Regions from separate parts of the Streptomyces sp. NPDC051913 genome, predicted to be linked through region 1. Evidence: riboswitches for the same ligand, from Rfam matches in the RefSeq annotation. Region 1 holds a riboswitch; each other region holds the start of a gene.
What was found. A riboswitch is a leader RNA that binds a small molecule or an ion and turns the genes downstream of it on or off. The one in region 1 is predicted to bind cobalamin.
Positions count from the first base shown of each region.

Region 2: it holds a riboswitch for cobalamin, as region 1 does, so the genes downstream of both, metE (5-methyltetrahydropteroyltriglutamate--homocysteine S-methyltransferase) here and ACIHIX_RS22190 (cobalamin biosynthesis protein) in region 1, are expected to answer to the same signal.
Region 3: it holds a riboswitch for cobalamin, as region 1 does, so the genes downstream of both, ACIHIX_RS14465 (CbtB-domain containing protein) here and ACIHIX_RS22190 (cobalamin biosynthesis protein) in region 1, are expected to answer to the same signal.

Region 1 is NZ_JBIUCI010000007.1:73,578-80,756, reverse strand. Features, by position in the region: gene cobN (cobaltochelatase subunit CobN) at 1-1,364, opposite strand, end outside; gene ACIHIX_RS22195 (cobyric acid synthase) at 1,361-2,869, opposite strand; gene ACIHIX_RS22190 (cobalamin biosynthesis protein) at 2,866-3,813, opposite strand; cobalamin riboswitch at 3,914-4,055, opposite strand; gene ACIHIX_RS22185 (hypothetical protein) at 4,214-4,435, opposite strand; gene ACIHIX_RS22180 (anion permease) at 4,458-5,711, opposite strand; gene ACIHIX_RS22175 (lysozyme) at 5,866-6,615, opposite strand; gene ACIHIX_RS22170 (class II aldolase/adducin family protein) at 6,814-7,179, shown strand, end outside.
Region 2 is NZ_JBIUCI010000008.1:322,228-329,406, forward strand. Features, by position in the region: gene ACIHIX_RS25730 (heavy metal translocating P-type ATPase) at 1-1,609, opposite strand, end outside; gene ACIHIX_RS25735 (hypothetical protein) at 1,609-1,878, opposite strand; cobalamin riboswitch at 2,693-2,920, shown strand; gene metE (5-methyltetrahydropteroyltriglutamate--homocysteine S-methyltransferase) at 3,077-5,395, shown strand; gene ACIHIX_RS25745 (hypothetical protein) at 5,877-6,092, shown strand; gene ACIHIX_RS25750 (TetR/AcrR family transcriptional regulator) at 6,195-6,731, opposite strand; gene ACIHIX_RS25755 (aldo/keto reductase) at 6,807-7,179, shown strand, end outside.
Region 3 is NZ_JBIUCI010000004.1:413,561-420,739, forward strand. Features, by position in the region: gene ACIHIX_RS14445 (carboxylesterase/lipase family protein) at 1-1,254, shown strand, start outside; gene ACIHIX_RS14450 (DUF6479 family protein) at 1,297-1,662, opposite strand; gene ACIHIX_RS14455 (ferredoxin) at 1,766-2,140, shown strand; gene ACIHIX_RS14460 (histidine phosphatase family protein) at 2,156-2,719, opposite strand; cobalamin riboswitch at 2,814-2,966, shown strand; gene ACIHIX_RS14465 (CbtB-domain containing protein) at 3,004-3,225, shown strand; gene ACIHIX_RS14470 (CbtA family protein) at 3,251-4,015, shown strand; gene ACIHIX_RS14475 (acyl-CoA dehydrogenase family protein) at 4,153-5,331, shown strand; gene ACIHIX_RS14480 (oxygenase MpaB family protein) at 5,341-6,183, shown strand; gene ACIHIX_RS14485 (tetratricopeptide repeat protein) at 6,240-7,179, shown strand, end outside.

The DNA of each region.
Region 1 (7,179 bases):
AACTGGAGGGAGGCGAGCACGATGTCGTCCCCGTCGACGTACAGGCTGCCCGGCGGCTCGCCCCACGCCTCCAGCATGCTGTCCCGCAGCTCCGGGTCCAGCTTGTCGAACCAGGCCCGGTAATCGGCCAGCGGCACCCGCGCGGGCGCGGCGGCCAGCTGCTCCTCGGTGAGCCACTCGACGTCGTGGCCACCGGCGTTGATCAGCCGGTGGATCAACTCGTCGCCGCCGGACGGGTATTCGGTGAGCGAGTACCCGGCTGCCTTGAGGGCGTCCAGCACCCGCACCGCCGAGGCGGGCGTGTCGAGACCGACCGCGTTGCCGACCCGCGAGTGCTTGGTCGGGTACGCGGTGAAGACGAGCGCGAGCTTCTTCTCCGCGTTCGGCTTGTACCCCAACCGGGCGTGCCGTACGGCGATCCCGGCGACGCGCGCGGCCCGCTCGGGGTCGGCGACATAGACGGGGACGTCGTCCGGGCCCTGCTCCTTGAAGGAGAACGGAACGGTGACGAGCCGCCCGTCGAACTCGGGGATCGCGACCTGCATCGCCGCGTCCATGGGGGAGAGCGCGGCGTCGGACGCGTCCCAGGCCGCCCTGGACGACGTGAGGCAGAGCCCTTGCAGCACCGGCACATCGAGGTCGGCCAGTGCCCCGATGTCCCAGGCCTCCTCGTCGCCGCCCGCCGACGCCTGCGAGGCGTGCGCGCCACCGGCGGCGAGGACGGTGGCGACGAGCGCGTCCGTCCTGCCGAGGATCTCGTACAGCCCGGCGTCGGCACCGCGCAGCGAACCGCAGTACACGGGAAGGGCGTTGGCGCCGCGCGCCTCGACGGCATCGCACAGGGTGTCGACGAAGCCGGTGTTGCCGCTGAGCTCATGGGCCCGGTAGAAGAGCACGCCGACGGTCGGCCGGCCCTCGGTGAAGGCACGGTCGCCATGGACGCCGTACTCCGGCATCTTCTGCGGTTCCAGGAACCCCTCACCGGTCAGCAGCACGGTGTCGGACAGGAACCGGGCCAGCTCGGTGAGGTTGGCGGGGCCGCCCTCGACGAGGTACTTCAGCGCCTCCGCGACCACACCGGCCGGCACGGACGACTCGGCCATCAACTCGGCGTCCGGCACGGCCTCACCGCCAAGGAGCACGGTCGGCACACCGGACGCCCTCAGCGCGGCCAGCCCGTCCTCCCAGGCACGCTTGCCGCCGAGCAGTCGTACGACGGCGACGTCGGAGCCCTGGATCAGCCCCGGCAGTTCCGCGGCCACGTCCACGCGGGTCGGGTTGCCGATCCGGTAGTCGGCGCCGGAGGCGGCCCGGGCCGCCAACAGGTCCGTGTCGGCGGTCGACAACAACAACACAGTGCTCATGCGGGCGCTCCCGGTGGAATGAAAGGCAGTCCTTGCGGCGCGCCCGACTCGATGAGCCGCCAGAGCGCGTCCGTGTCCGCGTGCTGTTCGATCAGGTCGCCGAGCCGGTCGAGCTGCTCCTCGCGCAGCGCGGCGAACGAGGTGTCGGGCGCCGGCACGAACCGGCGGCCCGCGGCGGCCGCCACCTCGCGCAGGAACGCCCGCCGGAAGCCGTCCGACTCCAGCGAACCGTGCCAGTGGGTGCCCCAGGTCTGGCCGACCCGGCAGCCGTCCAGGAAGGGTTCTCCCGAGGTCACGGAGGCGACCCCGTGATGGATCTCGTATCCCGTGACCCGTTCCCCGAGTGCCTCCCCCTCCGGCCGGGCAAGGATCTTCTCGGGGGCGAACCGAACCCTTAGGGGCAGCACCCCGAGCCCTTCGACCTGCCCCCGCCGGCTCTCGACCTCGTCCTCGATGTGCTCGCCGAGAACCTGGAAGCCGCCGCAGATGCCGAGGATCGGACGTCCCTCCGCGGCCCTTCGCACCAGGGCGCCGGCCAGCCCGCGCTCATGCAGCCACTCCAGTGCCCGCACGCTCCCGCGTGTCCCCGGGACGATGACGAGATCGGCGTCGGCGAGCTCCTCCGGCCGGTCCACGAACCGCACGACGAGACCCGGTTCGGCGGCGAGCGCGTCCACGTCCGTGAAGTTGGACATCAGGGGGACCGCGCAGACGGCGACCCGCAGCACGTCCTCCCCGACGGGCGGGGCGGTGTTCGACTCCCGGACGGTCCCTCTGAGGGAAACCCGCAGACCGTCTTCCTCGTCGATCCCGAGGCCGTGCCGGAAGGGCAGGACGCCGTACGTCCGCCGCCCGGTGAGCCCGTGGAGCATGTCGAGCCCGGGTTCCAGCAGCGACACATCCCCCCGGAACTTGTTCACGAGGAACCCGGCGACCAGCTTCTGATCCTCTGTCGAGAGCAGCGCGACGGTCCCGAAGAAGGAGGCGAACACGCCCCCGCGGTCGATGTCCCCGACCACCAGCACCGGAAGCCCGGCATTGCGGGCGATCCCCATGTTGACGATGTCGGTCCGTCGCAGATTGATCTCCGCCGGACTGCCGGCCCCCTCACAGATCACCGCGTCATACGTGCCCCGCAGTTCGGCGAGACAGTCGAGCACGGTCCCGAGCAGCTTCTGCTGCCGCCCCCCGTGATAGCCGCGCGCGCTCATCTCGCCGACGGGCTTCCCCATCAGCACGACCTGGCTGCTCTGCTCGCCACCGGGCTTGAGCAGCACGGGATTCATCAGCGCGGTCGGCTCGACCCGACAGGCCTGGGCCTGCATGGCCTGGGCCCGCCCGATCTCCGCGCCCTCCCGCGTCACGAACGAATTGAGGGACATGTTCTGCGCCTTGAAGGGCGCGACCTTGACCCCCTGCCGCACCAGCCACCGGCAGATCCCGGCGGTGACGACACTCTTGCCGGCGTCGGAGGTGGTCCCGGCGACGAGCAGCCCCCCGCTCATGACGTACGTCCCTTCTTCGTGGCCAGGGCCCGTGCGGCGGCACCGATGCCGAGCGCGAGCAGCCCGACGCGCCGCGAAAGCCGTACGGCGCGCTCGATGTCCCGCGTGGCGACGGCCCGCCCGGACTGATTGAGCACGGGCCGGTGCTCCACCCGCCCTCCGTAGGACAGGCTCCCGCCGAGCCGCACCCCGAGGGCCCCCGCGAACGAGGCCTCGACGGGCCCGGCGTTGGGGCTCGGATGCTTGGCGGCGTCGGCACGCCACGCTCGAACGGCCCCCCGGGAGTCGCTCCCGGCGACGGCGGCGAGTACGGCGGTGAGCCGCGCCCCCGGCCATCCGGCGAGGTCGTCGAGCCGGGCGGAGGCCCAGCCGTAGCGCCGGTACCGCTCGGACTTGTGCCCGACCATGGCGTCGAGGGTGTTGACGGCCCGGAACCCGAGCAGACCGGGCACTCCACCGAGCGCCCCCCACACCAGGGCGCCGACCACGGCGTCGGAGGTGTTCTCGGCGACGGACTCGACGACGGCCCGGGCGATCCCGTCGGCGTCGAGGGCCTGCGGATCCCGCCCGCACAGGTGCGGCAGCCGGGCGCGAGCGCCCTCGACGTCCCCCGCCTCCAGAGCCAGACCGATGACCCGGGCCTCGCGTGCGAGCGACGTCCCGCCCACCACGGCCCAGGTGGCGGCGCCGGTCAGCGCGACGGACGCGCTACGGGAGGGACGTACGACGCTCTGGGCGAGGGCGCCCAGCCCCACGGCGCCCCCGACGCACACGGCGGTGTGCAGCGCGCCCCACCCACGATGGTCCCGCCACAGAGCCTTCTCCACGGCGCCGGCGGCCCGCCCGAACACGGCGACCGGATGCCCCCGGCGTGGATCACCGAGCAGCAGATCTGCGACGAGTCCGGCGGCGGCGCCGTACGCGAAGACGCGATCGGCACGCATGCGCTCAGCCGGCCGTGGGGTCGGGCAGCGACCTGGTGCTGTACCTCGAACGGCAGGCGAGCATGGCGATATGTCCTCACTCAGGGTGTCCACGCCCTGGTTCGACGAGACCGACGGTGGGAGTTCCTGGCTCCCGGGGCTACCTACCCCGGTGACAGTGGCGGGACCGCGCCGGATTCACACCGGTCTTCCTCCCTGGCCGCCGTACTTGGCTCCGGCAGTCCACCACGGGCCCGGAAGGGCCGTCAACTCGCTGTTGACCTGCGGGAGCGGAGTGTGCAGAACCCCACATCGGCGGGCCCGCGGACGGGGTTCGCGAGGCCCGGAACGCGAAAGCGCCCTGTCCGGAATCCCCTCTTCGAGAGGCCCGGAACAGGGCGCGGAATCGTCGTGGTGCGGGTCAGGCGACGATCAGATAGATGCCGTAGCCCACCGCCGCCGCACAGGCGGCGAAGCAGGCGTACGCGCCGGTCACGGCGAGGGCCGCCGAGCCGCCCGCGGCCGAGGCCCGCTCCTGGCGAGAGAGGCCCATGATGCCGAGGGTGAAGAGGGCCACGAGGGCCACGGTGACGACGAGGCTGACGCCGAAGACGGAGCCCAGTGCTTGCCAGTCGATCTTCATGTTGCTTGGTTTCCTTCGTCGCTCAGACCGCGGCGGCCGGCGGGGCCGCCGGTTCCGTGGAGGCCGCGGCCGCTGCCGGGGCGGGGATCGTGGCGGTCAGGCCGTCCGTCACGGTGCCCGCCGGAGGCGGGGTGACCGCGGCGATCGCCGTCGTGACCACGCCGGCCGGCTCGTCGTCGGTGTCGTTGACGTTCGACGCGTCCACGACCTCGCGGCGCGAGATCTTCCAGATGGCCGCGCTGGAGGCGATCAGGAAGATCAGGACGACGCCCGTGCCCCAGTCACCGAGGTCGGTCACCGACTCCGCCAGCGCGCCCACCAGGGCGGCCGCCGGGAGCGTGAGGCCCCAGGCCACGAACATCCGCGTCGCCGTCGACCAGCGGACCACGCCGCCCTTGCGGCCGAGGCCCGCGCCCATCACCGAACCGGAGACGGAGTGCGTGGTGGAGAGGGAGAAACCGAGGTGCGAGGAGGCCAGGATGACCGTCGCCGCGCTGGTCTGGGCGGCGAAGCCCTGCTGCGGCTGGAGGTCGGTCAGACCCTTGCCCATCGTGCGGATGATGCGCCAGCCGCCGAGGTAGGTGCCGAGCGCGATGGCCAGACCCGCGGAGAGGATGACCCAGGTGGGCGGGTCGGAGTCGGGCGCGACGGCGCCGCCGGCGACGAGGGCGAGGGTGATGATGCCCATCGTCTTCTGCGCGTCGTTCGTGCCGTGGGCGAGGGAGACCAGGCCGGCCGAGGCGATCTGGCCGGCGCGGAAGCCCTTGGCGGCGGCCTTGCCGTCCGCCTTCTTGCCGAGGGAGTAGGAGAGGCGGGTTGCCAGCATGGCGGCGAGGCCCGCGACGATGGGCGCCGCGATCGCCGGGATCAGGACCTTGGTGACCAGGACGTCACCGTGGACCGCGCCCATGCCCGCCGAAGCGATGGTGGCGCCGATCAGACCGCCCATGAGGGCGTGCGAGGAGCTGGAGGGGAGTCCGACCAGCCAGGTCAGCAGGTTCCAGAGGATCGCGCCGACCAGTGCGGCGAAGATGACCTCGGGACGGATGCCGCTCTCGTCGACGAGACCCTTGGAGATCGTGTTGGCGACCTCCACGGAGAGAAAGGCGCCCACAAGGTTGAGCACGGCGGACATGGCCACCGCGACCTTGGGCTTGAGCGCACCGGTCGAGATGGTCGTGGCCATCGCGTTGGCGGTGTCGTGAAAACCGTTCGTGAAATCGAACGCAAGTGCGGTTACCACCACAATCGCGAGGATCAGCGAGAAGTTTTCCATTTACCCAGGCAATCGTTCGAGCGTCATTGGCACGTTGAACGTAGGTAACCAGGGTGAACGGAAGATGAACTGAGGCAGGCCGCACGGTGTCTGGAACCGAGGGTTTTCCCTCCGATGCCGACGGCGCCCACCGCGCGGCCCGTGCGCCGCACGGTCACGAGCCCCGGGCGAACTTCCTCAACTGGGCCGCCGAGCCGTTGAAGAGATTCTGATCACCCGGCAGGCTGCCGCTGTTGTCGTACTGCCAGATCGTCCAGTACGACCATCCGTTGGGCAGTGAACCGGCGTCCGCCGCGTTGTAGCGGGCCACCCACAGTGCGTGGTTCCGGGCGAAGGCGCCGCTGCCGCCGGTGCAAACGTTCCACCAGTGGGCGGTCGTGTAGATCACCGGACGCCGCCCGGTGAGCCGCTTGACCTCGTTGCTGAAGGACTTGATCCAGCTGACCATCGCGGCCTTCTTCAGGCCGTAGCACCGGTGCCTGCCGTCGTACGGGTTGTATTCGATGTCGAGCGCCGGCGGCAGCGTCCAGCCGTCCGCGCTCCAGCCGCCGCCGTTGTTCACGAAGTACCGTGCCTGCGTCTTGCCCGACGACTGGTCCGGCAGCGCGAAATGGTAGGCCCCGCGGATCAGACCCGCTTCGCGCGAGCCGGTGTACTGCTGGCCGAAGTACGGGTTGCGGTACGTCCCGCCCTCGGTCGCCTTGACGTAGACGAACCGGGCGCCGTCGTCCTTCGCGCCCGGCCAGTCGACGTTCTTCTGATGGGACGAGACGTCGTGCCCCCTGGGCTTGCCCGCCGCCGCGGCCGGGAGCTCGGCCAGCGCGGTCCCCGACAGGGCGAGCGCGGCCACGGAGGCCGCCAGCAGGCGGGCACGGTGACGGGACGGTTTGCGATCACGAGCCATATTTCCCCCCGGAATGGCGACGTGCACGACAAATCAGGCAGCGAGGCTACTGGAAGATCCCGCAACGTTCGGTGATGTCTGGCCAAGCTGCGCAAGAGGGTGATGTATCCGTATATGCGACCTTCCGGACGCCATGCCTCCGCCCTAAAGTGGCCCGGCCCGGCGGTGCGCCGGAGCGGCGACTGGCAGGATCGCCGCATGGCTGAGCAGCGGCAGGAGCACCGGGACGGGCGGGACGCCCGGGAGGGCGCGCGGACGGCGGGCGCACCGCGGGGGCGCGGTGCGCGCGAGGAGGAGGTCCTCGCCTGGGAGCGTCTCGTCGACGCGGCCCGCCGCACCGTCGCCGACGGACTCGTCGTCGGCACCTCCGGCAACGTCTCCGTCCGCGTCGGCGGCACGGTGCTGGTCACGCCGTCGGGAGTGCCGTACGACCGGCTGACCCCGGACGACATCACCGGCGTCGGCCTCGACGGCCGGCAGGTTCTCGGCAGCCTGGCCCCGACCAGCGAACTGCCCATGCATCTCGCCGTCTACCGCTCCACGGACGCCCGCGCCGTCGTCCAC
Region 2 (7,179 bases), on a different contig from region 1:
CGCGCGGCAGCTTGCCGTCCGGCACCCCCACTTCGACGGTGCGGCCCTCCACGCTGCCGCTGACCCCGTGGCCCGGAACCGCGAGGAAGTCAGTCACGTCCGGCAGCGGTTCACCCGTCCCCGTACGGCGCGCGCAAGAGGTGACCGCCCGCCCGATCGGATGCTCGGACCCCTGCTCCACGGCCCCAGCGAGCCGCACCGCCTCGTCCTCCCCAAGTTGGCCCGGCACCGCGGTGACCTGGGCCACCGTCATGTGTCCCGTGGTCAGCGTGCCCGTCTTGTCCAGGACGACGGTGTCCACGTGCTGCAGAGCCTCCAGTGTCTGCGGCCCGCTCACCAGCACACCCAGCTGAGCCCCGCGCCCGGTCGCCGCCATCAGAGCCGTCGGGGTCGCCAGGCCCAGCGCGCACGGGCAGGCCACGACCAGCACGGCCACGCAGGCGGTGAGCGCCGCCTGCGGATCGGCTCCGGCGCCCAGCCAGAACCCCAGGACAGTCACCGCGAGAACCAGGACAGCCGGCACGAACACCCCGGCGATCGCGTCGGCGAGCCGCTGCGCGCGAGCCTTGCCGGCCTGCGCCTCCGTGACGAGGCGGGTGATCCGCGCCAGCTGGGTGTCCGCCCCGACCGCCCTGGCCTCGACCAGAAGCAGCCCGCCCGCGTTGACGGCCCCGCCGACCAGGGCCGAGCCGGGTGACACCTCCACGGGTTCGCTCTCGCCGGTGACCAGGGACAGGTCCACGGCGGAACTGCCTTCCGTCACCCGCCCGTCGGTGGCGACCCGCTCACCCGGGCGCACCACGAAGACCTGTCCCACCCGCAACTGCTCGATCGGGATCGAACGCTCGCCGTGCTCGTCCCGTACGGACACCTGCTTGGCCGCCAGTTCTACCAGCGACCGCAGCGCCGCCCCGGTTCCGCGCCGGGCCCGGCCCTCCAGGTACCGCCCGGTCAGCACGAACAGCGGGACACTGACAGCGGCTTCGAGGTACACGTGCGCCATGTCCTCGGAGGCGGAGGGCACCAGGCTGAACGACATCCGCATCCCGGGTTCGCCCGCCCCGCCCAGGAACAACGCGTACACCGACCAGGCGAACGACGCCAGGACTCCGAGCGAGACCAGGGTGTCCATGGTGGCCGTGGAGTGCCTCAGCCCCCGCAGCGCCCTGATGTGGAACGGCCAGGCACTCCACACCGCCACCGGGGCGGCCAGGGCGAAGCAGAGCCACTGCCAGTCGCGGAACTGAAGCGTCGGCACCATCGACAGCACCAGAACCGGCACCGCCAGCAGCACGGTGACCAGGAGCCGTTCGCGCTCACGACGAGCCTCGTCGCTCCCGGCCTCGTCCGTCTCCTGGCTGTCACCGTCATCCTCGCTCACGGGCAGTGCGGCCAGGTAGCCGGCCTGCTCGACCGCGGTGACGAGATCCGCCGGGACCATCTCGGCGGGATGGCGGACCCGCGCGAGCCCTGTGGCCAGGTTGACCGTGGCCGTGACGCCCTCAAGCTTGCCGAGCTTCTTCTCCACCCGGCGGACACAGGCCGCGCAGGTCATACCGCCCACGGTGATGTCTGTGACGACCGGACCCGACGCCGGTTCGGTCACCATCACTCATCGCCCCCGTGACTCATCCCGGGCATCTCCCCCATGTCTCCGTCCGTCCCCGACGTCTCGTCCGCGCCTGCGCCGCTCTCGCCGCTGCCGCCGTTCTCCCCAGTGCCGTGCATGCCGGGCGCCACGGGGCCGACCGCGGATCCGACGGCGTAGGACACCGTGAACACCAGGACGAGCAGGAGCAGGAAGCCAACGAGCGCGGGAGGTGGCACCCATCTGCGAGCGGTCGCGTCGGCGGCGCGGGATTGCGGATCGTCGGCCATGCCCGACCTTTCGTGGTCGCATTGAACCGTCTTGTGAATGACGGGAGTTGTAGCCGTACCCTCCAGTAGTCGAGTCGCGGGGAGGTCGAGTTCCGAGGGGCCGCCGTGACCTACGTCACCCCGAGGCGACACCTCGGTCAGAAGGGCGCGAACAGATGAGCAGCCGGACGGCCTGCGCAACCACGACGACGGTCGCGGTCATCAGTGACGTCACCACGGGCAACCTGCGTCGCAGCAGGTGGCCGTCCACTCCGAGCCCGGCCGCCGCGTCGTCGCCGATCACCGGCGCGTCGCGGGCCGTCCCTGGCTGAACAGCCGGATGACGCGAGGGCGAGCGCGATTGTCGGCAGGCACAGGTCGGACCGGACGGCTCCCGCGAGGCTGCCCCTGATGCCGTCGAGCCGGCTCGGTAAGCTGCCCGCTGCGCTGGGCGATGGGGAGGAGCGCGTGCAGCCCGACCCCGATGGCGCTCGAACCGGCACCGACCACGGCGGCCGCCAAAACGCGCGGCAGCCGCAGATCCCGGCCGATCTGGTCCTGGAGCGGATCCAGACCGCCGGTGTCCCCCATGAGGTGACGCACGATCACCTGCCATACGCCACGTGCGGGCCCGTGAGGCGGCCGTCGCCCGCACAGCGCGTGCACGTTGGCGCGGTCCGTGCGACGCGGAGACCACGCGGGCGCGGTGCGGGCCGACTTCCACAGCGAGGAGAGGTGTCTCCTCGTACGGTCTCGGTCCGCCTGCACGATCTCAAGTGTGCTGCGTCACCCTCCGGATCCTGGACGACTCCGGCGCTTGCCCACGGACACCCCGTACGCTGGCCGTGCAGCTGGTTCACCCCGTCCGCCAGACGGGGTGTCGCAAGAGGGAACCCGGTGGGAATCCGGGACTGCCCCGCAGCGGTGAGCGGGAACGACCGCCGTCATACGCACTGGACCCGAAGTACCGGGCCTGGGAAGCGACGGCCAGTAGGTGTCCTCACATTCGTGTGTGAGGACGTGCTCGCGAGTCCGAAGACCTGCCAACTGCCCGTGTGCGAACCCATTCGCGCGCGGACATCTCGGTGACCTCGTGGGCGGGTCGGCGTGCACACCGAACGGACGGCCGTGACCGGTCGCAGGCGTCCGGTGCGTGACCCCTTCGCGCTCTCGTCCCGTTGCCGGGATCTCAGGGATTCATCTCGCGAAGGAGATCTCCGTGACCACCAAGTCCGCTTCCGCGGCAGCACGGGCCACCGTGTACGGCTACCCCCGCCAGGGCCAGGGCCGGGAACTGAAGAAGGCGATCGAGGGCTACTGGACGGGGCACGTCACCGCCGACGCCCTCCGTGCCACCGCCGCCGATCTGCGCGCCGCCAACTGGCGCCAGCTCGCCGAGGCCGGCATCGACGAGGTGCCCACCGGCGATTTCTCGTTCTACGACCACGTCCTGGACACCACCGTCATGGTCGGGGCGGTCCCGACCCGCCACCGCGACGCCTTCGACAAGGACTCCCTGGACGGCTACTTCGCCATGGCACGCGGCACCCAGCACGTGGCACCGCTGGAGATGACCAAGTGGTTCGACACCAACTACCACTATTTGGTACCGGAGTTGGGTCCGGACACGGCCTTCACCGCGAACTCCGCCAAGCAGGTCACGGAACTGAAGGAGGCTGTGGCCCTCGGCCTGGCCGCCCGCCCCGTCCTGGTCGGCCCCGTCACCTACCTCCTCCTGGCCAAGCCAGCACCCGGCGTGCCCGCCGACTTCGAGCCGCTCACCCTGCTGGACCGGCTGCTGCCGGTGTATGCCGAGGTCCTCGCCGACCTGCGCGCGGCCGGCGCCGAGTGGGTGCAGCTCGACGAGCCTGCCCTCGTGCAGGACCGTACCCCCGCCGAACTGAACGCCGCTGACCGCACCTACCGGAACCTGGGCGCGCTCGCCGACCGGCCGAAGCTGCTGGTCGCCTCCTACTTCGACCGGCTCGGCGACGCTCTGCCGGTGCTGGCCAAGGCCCCGGTCGAGGGCCTCGCCCTGGACTTCACCGAGGCGGCCGCCGCCAACCTAGACGCCCTGGCAGCCGTGGGCGGGCTGCCCGGCAAGCGCCTGGTCGCGGGCGTCGTCAACGGCCGCAACGTCTGGATCAACGACCTGTCGAAGTCCCTGTCCACGCTGGGCACCCTCCTTGGCCTCGCCGACCAGGTCGACGTCTCCGCCTCGTGCTCCCTCCTCCACGTGCCTCTCGACACGCAGGTCGAGCGCGACATCGAGCCGCAGATCCTGCGCTGGCTGGCCTTCGCCCGGCAGAAGACGCCCGAGATCGCCGTCTTGGCCAAGGGCCTCACCCAGGGCACCGACAGCATCACGGCCGTGCTGGCCGCCAACCGCGCCGACCTCGCGTCCCGAGCTCACTCTCCCCTCACCAGCGACCCCGCCGTCCGCACCCGAGCCGAAGCCGTCACCGACGCCGACACCCGCCGCACCCAGCCGTACACCGAACGCGCCGCCGCCCAACGCGCCCACCTGGGACTGCCGTTGCTGCCCACGACGACCATCGGGTCGTTCCCGCAGACAGCCGAACTGCGCGTCGCCCGTGCGGACCTGAGGGCCCGAAGGATCGACGTCACCACCTACGAGGAGCGGATCGAGGCGGAGGTCCAGGAGGTGATCGCCTTCCAGGAGAAGGCCGGCCTCGACGTCCTCGTGCACGGCGAACCCGAACGCAACGACATGGTCCAGTACTTCGCCGAGCAGCTGACGGGGTACCTCGCCACCCAGCACGGCTGGGTCCAGTCCTACGGCACCCGGTACGCCCGCCCACCGATCCTGGCCGGTGACATCTCCCGCCACGAACCGATGACCGTGCGCTGGACGACGTACGCCCAGTCCCTCACCTCACGGCCGGTCAAGGGCATGCTCACGGGGCCTGTCACCATGCTCGCCTGGTCCTTCGTCCGCGACGACCAGCCCCTCGGCGACACCGCCCGCCAGGTCGCCCTCGCCCTGCGCGACGAGGTGGGCGACCTTGAGGCCGCGGGAACCTCGGTCATCCAGGTCGACGAGCCCGCACTGCGAGAGACCCTGCCGCTACGGGCCGCCGACCACGCCGCCTACCTCGCGTGGGCGACGGAGTCGTTCCGGCTGACCACCGCCGGCGTACGCCCGGACACACAGATCCACACCCACATGTGCTACGCCGAATTCGGCGACATCGTCCAGGCCATCGACGATCTCGACGCCGACGTCATCAGCCTGGAGGCCGCCCGCTCCCACATGCAGGTCGCCCGCGAACTCGCCGCTCACGGCTACCCCCGGGAGGCCGGGCCGGGGGTCTACGACATCCACTCCCCACGCGTCCCGAGCACGGCGGAGACGGCCGCCTTGCTGCGGAGGGGACTTGAGGCGATCCCCGCCGAGCGCCTGTGGGTCAACCCCGACTGCGGCCTGAAGACCCGCGGTTGGCCCGAGACCCGCGCCTCCCTGGAGAACCTCGTCACGGCGGCCCGCACGGTCCGCAGCGAGCTGCCCGGATTCTGACACCTGTGCCTCAAGGCCCCTGGGTCCTCATCGCGTCGCCGATGAGGACCCCTGGGCGGGGTGCGGACCGCCGAAGAAGAGAGGGTCACGCGGCCGGATCCCGGTACCTCGCCGAAGCACGTCCGACCGACGCCCTGGCCAGTGGGCACACCCGCTGGCCCGCCGACTTCGACCACACGGCCGCCGGAGTCCTCGACATCGATGACCCCGGCCCCGAGCCCTCGCCCCTGCTTCAGCCGCCCGGGATGACGTGGCAGGCACCGCCACCGAGGTCCACTCCCTGACCAAGACGCGCCGGTCAGGACGACGGTTTCCGCGATCTGCCCGACGGGCGTCGCTCATCTCGGCACCGTACTGATCGGTGCCGCCCCCGACAATCCGGAGCACGGCGTCCCCCACCGCTGCACCCCCGGGCACGATCGGCCTACGAGCTGGGCTGCCTCCGCATGCGCACCACGCGCCCCAGCACCAGGCTGGGATCATGGTTACCGACCAGCCCGTCGTCGTCTACCCACCCGCAGCGGACGGCGGCCGTCGCGTCCGCATCGGTGAGCACTTCGTCGGGATCGCCTACGGTCTGCTCGACGTGGTGGCCTTCGTGCAGGAGGCCGGCCTTCAGGAGTGGGACGAGATGGACCTGGTCCGCTCCGCGCTGGTCGACTGGAGGGGCGGCGGACCGAACACGTGGGAAAGCTGACCAACGATGATCTGTCGTACCGCCGGTCGGCGCTTCCGCGGTGCTTCCGCGGCATCGCCGACCGGCACGGCAGCGCCACCCGTTCTGCCCTGAGGCCCTTGGCTACTGGCGCGTGCGGAGTCCGTCGAGGATGAGCGCGAGCATGTGAGGGGCCCGGTCCACGGGGCTGGACGCGGCACGCCACAGCGCGCCGGTCAGTTGGAGGAAGTCCCCGGGTGCCGCGTCCACGCGGATGCTTCCGTCCTTCTTGCCGGCGTCGAGGAGTGCGGTGATCGCGGCGATGACCGGCCCGTAGCTCTGCTCGCTGATCGCCTGATGGACGCCCGGGGTGAGCGCGTCGCCGAGGCCGTGCTTGCGCCGCATGGCCTCGACGAGCTCCATCGTCCAGTGCCGGAGGGCTTCCAGTGGCGGCATCTGGGCCAGCAGGTCGGGCACCGCGCCGGTGATCCGTGCGACCTCGTCCTGGTTGACGGCGAGGACGAGCGCCTCGCGTGTGGGGAAGTTGCGGTACAGGGTGCCCGCGCCGACTCCGGCGCGCTGGGCGATCTGGTTCATCGACGTACTGCCGTCCGCGGCGAGCGCTTCGCGCGCGGCGGCGAGGATGCGTGCCCTGTTCTCACGGGCGTCCGAACGGACCACGGGACCTCACGTTGCTAAGTGGAGAGTTCTCCACTACGTTATCCGGAGAACTCTCCACATACTTTAAGGAGCGTCATGCATTACATCAAGCTCGGCATGACCGGCCTCGACGTGTCCCCGATCGCGATCGGCGCGATGACCTACGGCGAACCCGACCGCGGGCACCCCGTGTGGTCCAGGGGCGAGGAGGACGCGCGCCCGCTCATCAGGCACGCGCTGGAGGCGGGGATCAACTTCTTCGACACGGCGAACATGTACTCAGGCGGCTCCAGCGAGGAGATCCTCGGCCGCGCGCTCAAGGACTTCGCCGACCGCGATGCCGTGGTGATCGCCACGAAGCTGCGCCACCCGATGCGGCTGGGCCCGAACGGCCGCGGCCTGTCGCGCAAGGCGATCATGACCGAGGTGGACCACTCGCTGCGCCGCCTCGGCACGGACTACATCGACC
Region 3 (7,179 bases), on a different contig from region 1:
TGGACCCCCGAGGCCGACGCGGCGGCCGGCCGCCCGGTCATGGTGTGGATCTACGGCGGCGCCTACAAGCTGGGCTCCAGCGACGACCCCACCTACGACGGCGCCCGGCTCGCCCGCGACGGCGGCCTGGTCGTGGTCACCCTGAACTACCGGGTCGGCATCGAGGGGTTCCTCCACATCGAGGGGGCTCCCGCGAACCGCGGACTGCTCGACCAGGTCGCCGCCCTGGAGTGGGTGCGCGACAACATCACGGCCTTCGGCGGCGACCCCGGCCAGGTGACCGTCTTCGGCGAGTCGGCCGGCGCCGGGTCCGTCGCCGCGCTCCTGGCGATGCCGCGGGCGCGCGGCCTGTTCCGGCGTGCGATCGCGCAGAGCGTGCCGGGCACGTACTTCTCGGACGCGCTGGCCAGGGACATCGGCGAGGCCGTCGCCGGTGAGCTCGGGCTGCGCGCCACCGTGGCGGACCTGGCGGGCGTGGACCCGCGCAAGCTGCCGGAGGCGGGGGCCGCCCTGAGCGGCCGGATGAGGGAGTTCCTGCCCCGGTGGGGCTCGGCCGCCCTGACCGCCACCCCGTACTCCCCGGTCGTCGACGGAGACGTCCTGCCGGTCATGCCGTGGCGGGCCCTGACGGACGGCGCCGCCCGGGACGTGGAGCTGATCGTCGGGCACAACCGTGACGAGTACCGCCTCTTCCTGATGATGGGCGGCCTGCTCGGCAAGGTGGACGAGCGGATGGCCTCGGGTGCGCTGGCCGCGTTCGGTCCGGGACCCGACGCCGAGCGGGCCTACCGCACCGCGTTCCCGGACGCCTCGGCGGAGCACCTCTTCGAACTCGTCCAGTCCGACTGGCTGTTCCGCATGCCCTCGCTGCATCTGGCGGACGCGCAGACCGCCGGTGGCGGGCGGGCGTACCTGTACGAACTCACCTGGTCCGCCCCGCTGCACGGCGGCGCGCTCGGCGCCTGCCACGGCCTTGACGTACCCCTGGTCTTCGGGCCGCAAGGGGGTGGGCTCGGCAGCATGCTCATCGGCCCCGAGCCCACCCCCGACATCGAGCGGCTCTCCGCGCACGTCCGCTCCGCCTGGACGGCGTTCGCCGCCACCGGCGACCCCGGCTGGCCCGCGTACGACTCAGAGGCCCGGCTCGTCCGACTCCTCGACACCGAGCCGACGGTGACCACCTACCCGGAGGAGGCCTCACGGCGGCTGTGGGAGCGGCACGTCTTCGAGGCGCTGCCCCTGCTCGCCGGCTGACAGGTCCCTGGGTGCGCTCGAAGGAGAGCGGCGGGGCTCGGGTCAGCGACCGCCCGGCCCCCCGCTGCCGAACGATCCGCTGCTGCCGTCGCTCCAGCGGCGCCGGTCCTTCTCGGGACCGGTCCGGGTGCTGCTGTTGCCGAAGGCGGGCATCTCGTGCGGCGTCAGGCGCTGGTCGCTGCGGGGCACCTCGTCGGGCTCCCTGTTCTCCATGACCTCGCGGACGGGCCCGCCCTCGGGCAGCCTCGGCTGCTCCTCGGGGCTCGGGGGCGGCGGTTCCTGGCGACGGATGCGTGCGCCCAGCCAGAACGCGCCGAGCAACAGGGCGACCACGACCAGACCCGCCACGATCAGCCCGACGCCCAGGGCGCCGCGACCCGCGGCCATCTCCATCCATGCGATGTTCATGGCCCCGCGAGTACCCCCGCCGGCGTGCGTGAACCCGCCCCCGCGACCGGCGCGACCTCCGGCGAGGGGGTTTGACGCGAGCCGCGGCGGCTACCCGCGCGGTGTGACAGCGACGACATCCCAACAGGAGCTCATCCGGTTCCTGGAGGACCGTTTCGCGTGTGCGCAGGCGTGCACCGATTGCGCCCGGGCATGTGCGGTGCGTGCCAGCCTCGTGGATCCGGACGGGACCGAGCAGCAGGAACTCGTACGACGCAAGGGCATCATGTGCGCGGAGGTGTGCGACGCGACGTGCCGGGTGCTGTCCGAGCAGAACCGGCTGGACGAGAGCGGTATCCGCGTCCAGCTCGAGTGGTGCCGGACGGTCTGCCTGGAGAGCGCCCACGCCTTCGACACCCAGCCGGGCGCGGAGGAGGCCGCCAAGGCCTGCCGGACCTGCGCCCAGGCCTGCACGGACTTCATGGACACGCTGCACTGAGGTGCGGCGCACCTCTCACAGAGGTCGTCCCATCCGTACGTTCCAGCGGCCCGCCCTGCCGCTGAGCTCGACGGCGGTGAGCGGTGCGACGTCCGTGCGCCAGAACGACGACCTCGGCGCTCCCAGCGCGTGGACGAGCGCGGCGCGGACGATCTCGGGTTCGGCCACCGCGATCGTCCGGCCCGGTTCCGCGGCGAGCGGGTCCAGCCACGCCCCGACCCGTTCGCACAGCGCGTGCACCGACTCCCCGCCGTGCGGCGCCGCTTCCACGTCGGCCAGCCAGCGGGCCAGCGCCTCCGGCTCGGCGGCGCCCACCTCGGCCAGCGTCGCGCCGCGCCAGCGTCCGGTGTCGAGTGCGGCCAACTCCGGTGTGTCCAGGGCGTCGAGGCCGAGTGCGCCGGCCGTCTCCCGGCAGCGCACGGTGGGGGAGACGCAGACCTGACGGGCCGTGGGGAGCGTGCCCGCGGCGGCCTTCGCGAGCCGCAGTCCGGAGTCGTCCAGCGGGCCGCCGTCGTCGAAGCGGGCCTCCCGCAGAGCCGCGCTGATCGCGGGTGAGATCAACATCACTCGGCTGGTCATCGGTCCATTCCCCCGCCCAACATCCCTTCCGTACCGCGTAATTGACATGGCCACAGCGCTTCAGGGGCGCTCGTGGCCGAACCGTGCGCTCTTGGCCGCACCTCTCGCACGCGGTACCTTCTCGTCGATATCGACGACGGTTCGGTGGAAGCCGGTGGGATTCCGGCACGGTCGCGCCACTGTATGCCGGGCACACCCCCAGGGGTGGGCCGGGGGAGTCAGACCCGCCCCGTCGTCCTGTGCACCACCGAGACGGGACGCGAGTTCCCCCAGGAGGTCCTGCCATGGCGCAGACCGTCGCTCAGCCGACAACCAGCTCCACCGCCGTACCCGCAAAGCTGCCGATCGGCGCCATCGTCCCCTGGGCGGTCTTCTTCGGCGTCCTGATGCTGGTCCTGCTCTACTTCGTCGGCGCCGAACAGGGCGCCACCTCCCTGCTGTCCGGCGAGGGAGTCCACGAGTGGGTGCACGACGCCCGCCATCTGCTCGGCTTCCCGTGCCACTGACGGCGGCGAGGAAGCGTATCCGCGCATGAACTCCGCAACTGTCAGAAATCTCCTGGTCCGCGGCATGCTCGCGGGCCTCGTCGCGGGCCTGGCCGCGCTCGTCGTCGCGTACTTCCTCGGGGAGCCGCGCGTCGATCAGGCCATCGCCTTCGAGGAGAGCCACGCCCACGAGCACGGCGGCGAGGAACTCTTCAGCCGTACGCTCCAGTCCACCGCGGGCCTGTCCACCGGTGTCCTCGTCTACGGGGTCGCCTTCGGCGGCATCGCGGCGCTCGCGTACTGCTTCGCGCTCGGCCGGATCGGCCGCTTCGGGCCGCGCGCCAGCGCGCTGCTCCTGGCGGTCGCCGGACTGGTCGCGGTGTACGTCGTGCCGTTCCTCAAGTACCCGGCCAACCCGCCGGCCGTCGGTGACCCCGACACGCTCAACCAGCGGACCGCGCTGTTCTTCCTGATGATCGTCCTCAGCGTGCTGCTGACGGTGGGGACCGTCATCCTGGGCAAGCGTCTCGCACCCCGCCTCGGCAACTGGAACGCCACCCTCGCCGCGGGCGCGTTCTTCGTCCTCGTCGTCGGTCTGGCCTACGCGTTCCTGCCGTCGTTCAACGAGGTGCCGGAGCATTTCCCGGCCGCCCTGTTGTGGCAGTACCGGCTCGCGGCACTCGCCGTGCAGGTGACCCTGTGGACCGCCTTCGGGCTGGTCTTCGGGCTGCTGGCGGAGCGGCAGCTCGCGCCGAAGCCGGCCGAGCGGTCGGCGGGTGCCGGCAGTCAGCCGACTCCCGTCGCCCACTGAGCAGTTCAGCACCGAACGGGCCCCCGCCACGCGGGGGCCTTTTCGTATGCCTCGGTACCGTCTCGCCATTCCCTATTTCTGGAACACGTTCTACCGTGTGCGCCGACAGGACCGGTTCCGGGGAGCCTGGAGGCGCCGTGCATCTCGCATACACACCCGAGCAGCAGCGGCTGCGCACCGAACTGCGCGCTTACTTCGCCGAGTTGGTGCCGACCGACGCCAACGCCCGGCACGGCGACCGGCGGGAGCAGAAGCGCTTCTACCGCGAGACCGTCCGCCGCCTCGGCGCCGACCGCTGGCTGGGCGTGGGCTGGCCGAAGGAGTACGGCGGCCGTGGCCTGACCGCGATGGAGCAGTTCATCTTCTTCGACGAGGCCGCCCAGGCCGGCGTACCGCTGCCGCTGATGGCGCTGAACACCGTAGGGCCGACGATCATGCAGTACGGCACCGACGAGCAGAAGGCCTACTTCCTCCCCGGAATCCTCTCCGGCGAGCTCGACTTCGCGATCGGCTACAGCGAGCCCGACGCCGGCACCGACCTCGCCTCCCTGAAGACGCGCGCGGTACGCGAAGGGGACGAGTACGTCGTCAACGGGCAGAAGATCTGGACCACCAACGGCGACACCGCCGACTGGGTCTGGCTCGCCACCCGCACCGACCCCGACGCCCCGCCGCACAAGGGCATCACCATGCTCCTCGTGCCGACCACCGACCCCGGCTACTCCTGCACCGTCATCAACACCCTCGCCGGCCACGACACCACCGCCAGCTACTACGAGGACATCCGTGTCCCCGTCGCCCGCCGCGTCGGCGCCGAGGACCAGGGCTGGCGGCTGATCACCAACCAGCTCAACCACGAGCGCGTCACCCTCGCCGCCCACGGCACCATGGCCATCCGCGCCCTGCACGACGTCCAGCGCTGGGCCATGGAGACCAAGCTCGCCGACGGCCGCCGCGTCGTCGACCTGCCCTGGGTGCGCCGCCGACTCGCCCAGACCCATGTGAGGCTCGACGCGATGAAGCTGCTCAACTGGCAGATGGTCCACGCCGTGCAGAACGGCACGCTCACCCCCCAGGACGCCTCCGCGGTCAAGGTCTACGGCTCCGAGGCCCGCCGGGACGCCTACGCCTGGCTCATGGAGGTGGTCGCGGCCGCCGGCGCCCTGAAGGAGGGCTCCGCGGGCTCCGTGCTCCACGGCGAGCTGGAGCGCGGCTACCGCTCCGCGGTCATCTTCACCTTCGGCGGCGGCAACAACGAGATCCAGCGGGAGATCATCTCGTGGATCGGTCTGGGGATGCCGAGGGTTCGGCGTTAGCCTGCGGGTATGGGAGATCCCGGGCTGTTCACCCCGAACTCGGTGACCTGGCAGTTGCACGGTGACCCGATGATGTGGGTCGCGGGCGTCCGCGCGCTCTACCTCCAGGCCCTGCATCCCCGTGCCGTGCGCGGAGTCATGCAGAACTCCGACTTCCGGCAGGACGCCTGGGGCCGGCTGCTGCGCACCGCGAACTTCGTCGGCACCACGACGTACGGCACCACGGCGGCGGCCGAACGGGCGGGCGCCCGCGTCCGGAAGATCCACAGCATGCTGTCCGCGACCGACCCCGACACCGGCGAGACCTACGGGGTCGGCGAACCCGAGCTGCTGCTGTGGGTGCACTGCGCCGAGATCGACTCCTATCTCCAGGTCGGGCGCCGCTCCGGCTTCCACCTCACCGACGAACAGGCCGACCGCTACATCGCCGAACACCGCGTCAGCGCACGGCTGGTGGGCCTCGACCCCGACGCCGTACCCGCGAACCAGGCCGAGATGGCCGCCTATTTCGAGAAGGTCGGACCCGAACTCGCCGCCGGGCCCGAGGCACGCGCGGTCGACGAGTTCCTGCTCCGCCCGCCGACGCACCCCCTGCTCGTCCCGGCGCGCGAGGTGCTGTGGCGGCGCGTGGCACACCTGGCGTACGCCGCTCTGCCGCCGTACGCCCACGATCTGTACGGCAGGCCCGCCCCGGAACCCGCCGCCGTCACCCGCCAGTTGCGTCGCACGGGCACCCTGTTGCGCGCTGTTCCCGCACGTCTGCGCTGGCAACTGCCGCCCAAACACATCCTGCGCGCCATGTCACGGCTCGGCCCCGGCTCCCGCCCGGCACCGTACAAAGTCGGGAGATAGCTCGCCATACTGGACGGGCCAGGGGCGGGCGACTTCGACGGGGGCGATCGCAGCAGATGGGGGACAGCAAGCTGATCCAGGGCCGCTACCGATTGCTCGACCTGATCGGACGCGGCGGCATGGGCGAGGTGTGGCGGGCCCGCGACGAGTCGCTGGGCCGCCAGGTCGCCGTGAAGTGCCTCAAACCGCTCGGCCCCTCCCACGACCAGTCCTTCACCCGCGTCCTGCGCGAGCGGTTCCGGCGGGAGGCCCGCGTCGCCGCCGCCCTCCAGCATCGAGGGGTCACCGTCGTCCATGACTTCGGCGAGTCCGACGGCATCCTCTTCCTCGTCATGGAGCTGCTGGAGGGCCGCAACCTCAGCCAGCTCCTGGAGGACAACCGACATCATCCGCTGCCCGTCCCGGACGTCGTCGAGATCGCCGACCAGGTCGCCGCCGCGCTCGCCTACACCCACGAGCAGGGCATCGTGCACCGCGATCTGAAGCCCGCCAACATCATGCGGCTGGCCGACGGCACCGTGAAGATCTGCGACTTCGGCATCGCCCGGCTCGGCCACGACATCGGCTTCACCTCCCGGCTCACCGGTACCGGCATCGCGATGGGCACCCCGCACTACATGTCGCCGGAGCAGATCGGCGGCTCCGAGGTCGACCAGCGCAGCGACCTGTACTCGCTGGGGTGCGTGCTGTACGAGATCACCACCGGGGCACCGCCGTTCGACCTCGACGACGCCTGGGCGATCCTCGTCGGCCACCGCGACACACCACCCCGTCCACCGCGCAGCCACCGTGCCGAGGTGCCGCCGTACTTCGAGAAGATCATCCTGGACCTACTGGCCAAGCTGCCCGACCAACGCCCGTACGACGCCCGTGAGGTGGGGCGCCGCATCGGCGTGGGCCGTGCGGGCGAGGTGGACCGTGCGTCAGTCAAGCATCCTCGGCTCGGGCAGACGTACGTGCCCACCCTGGTGACCCCTCAGCCGACGCTCCGCCCGG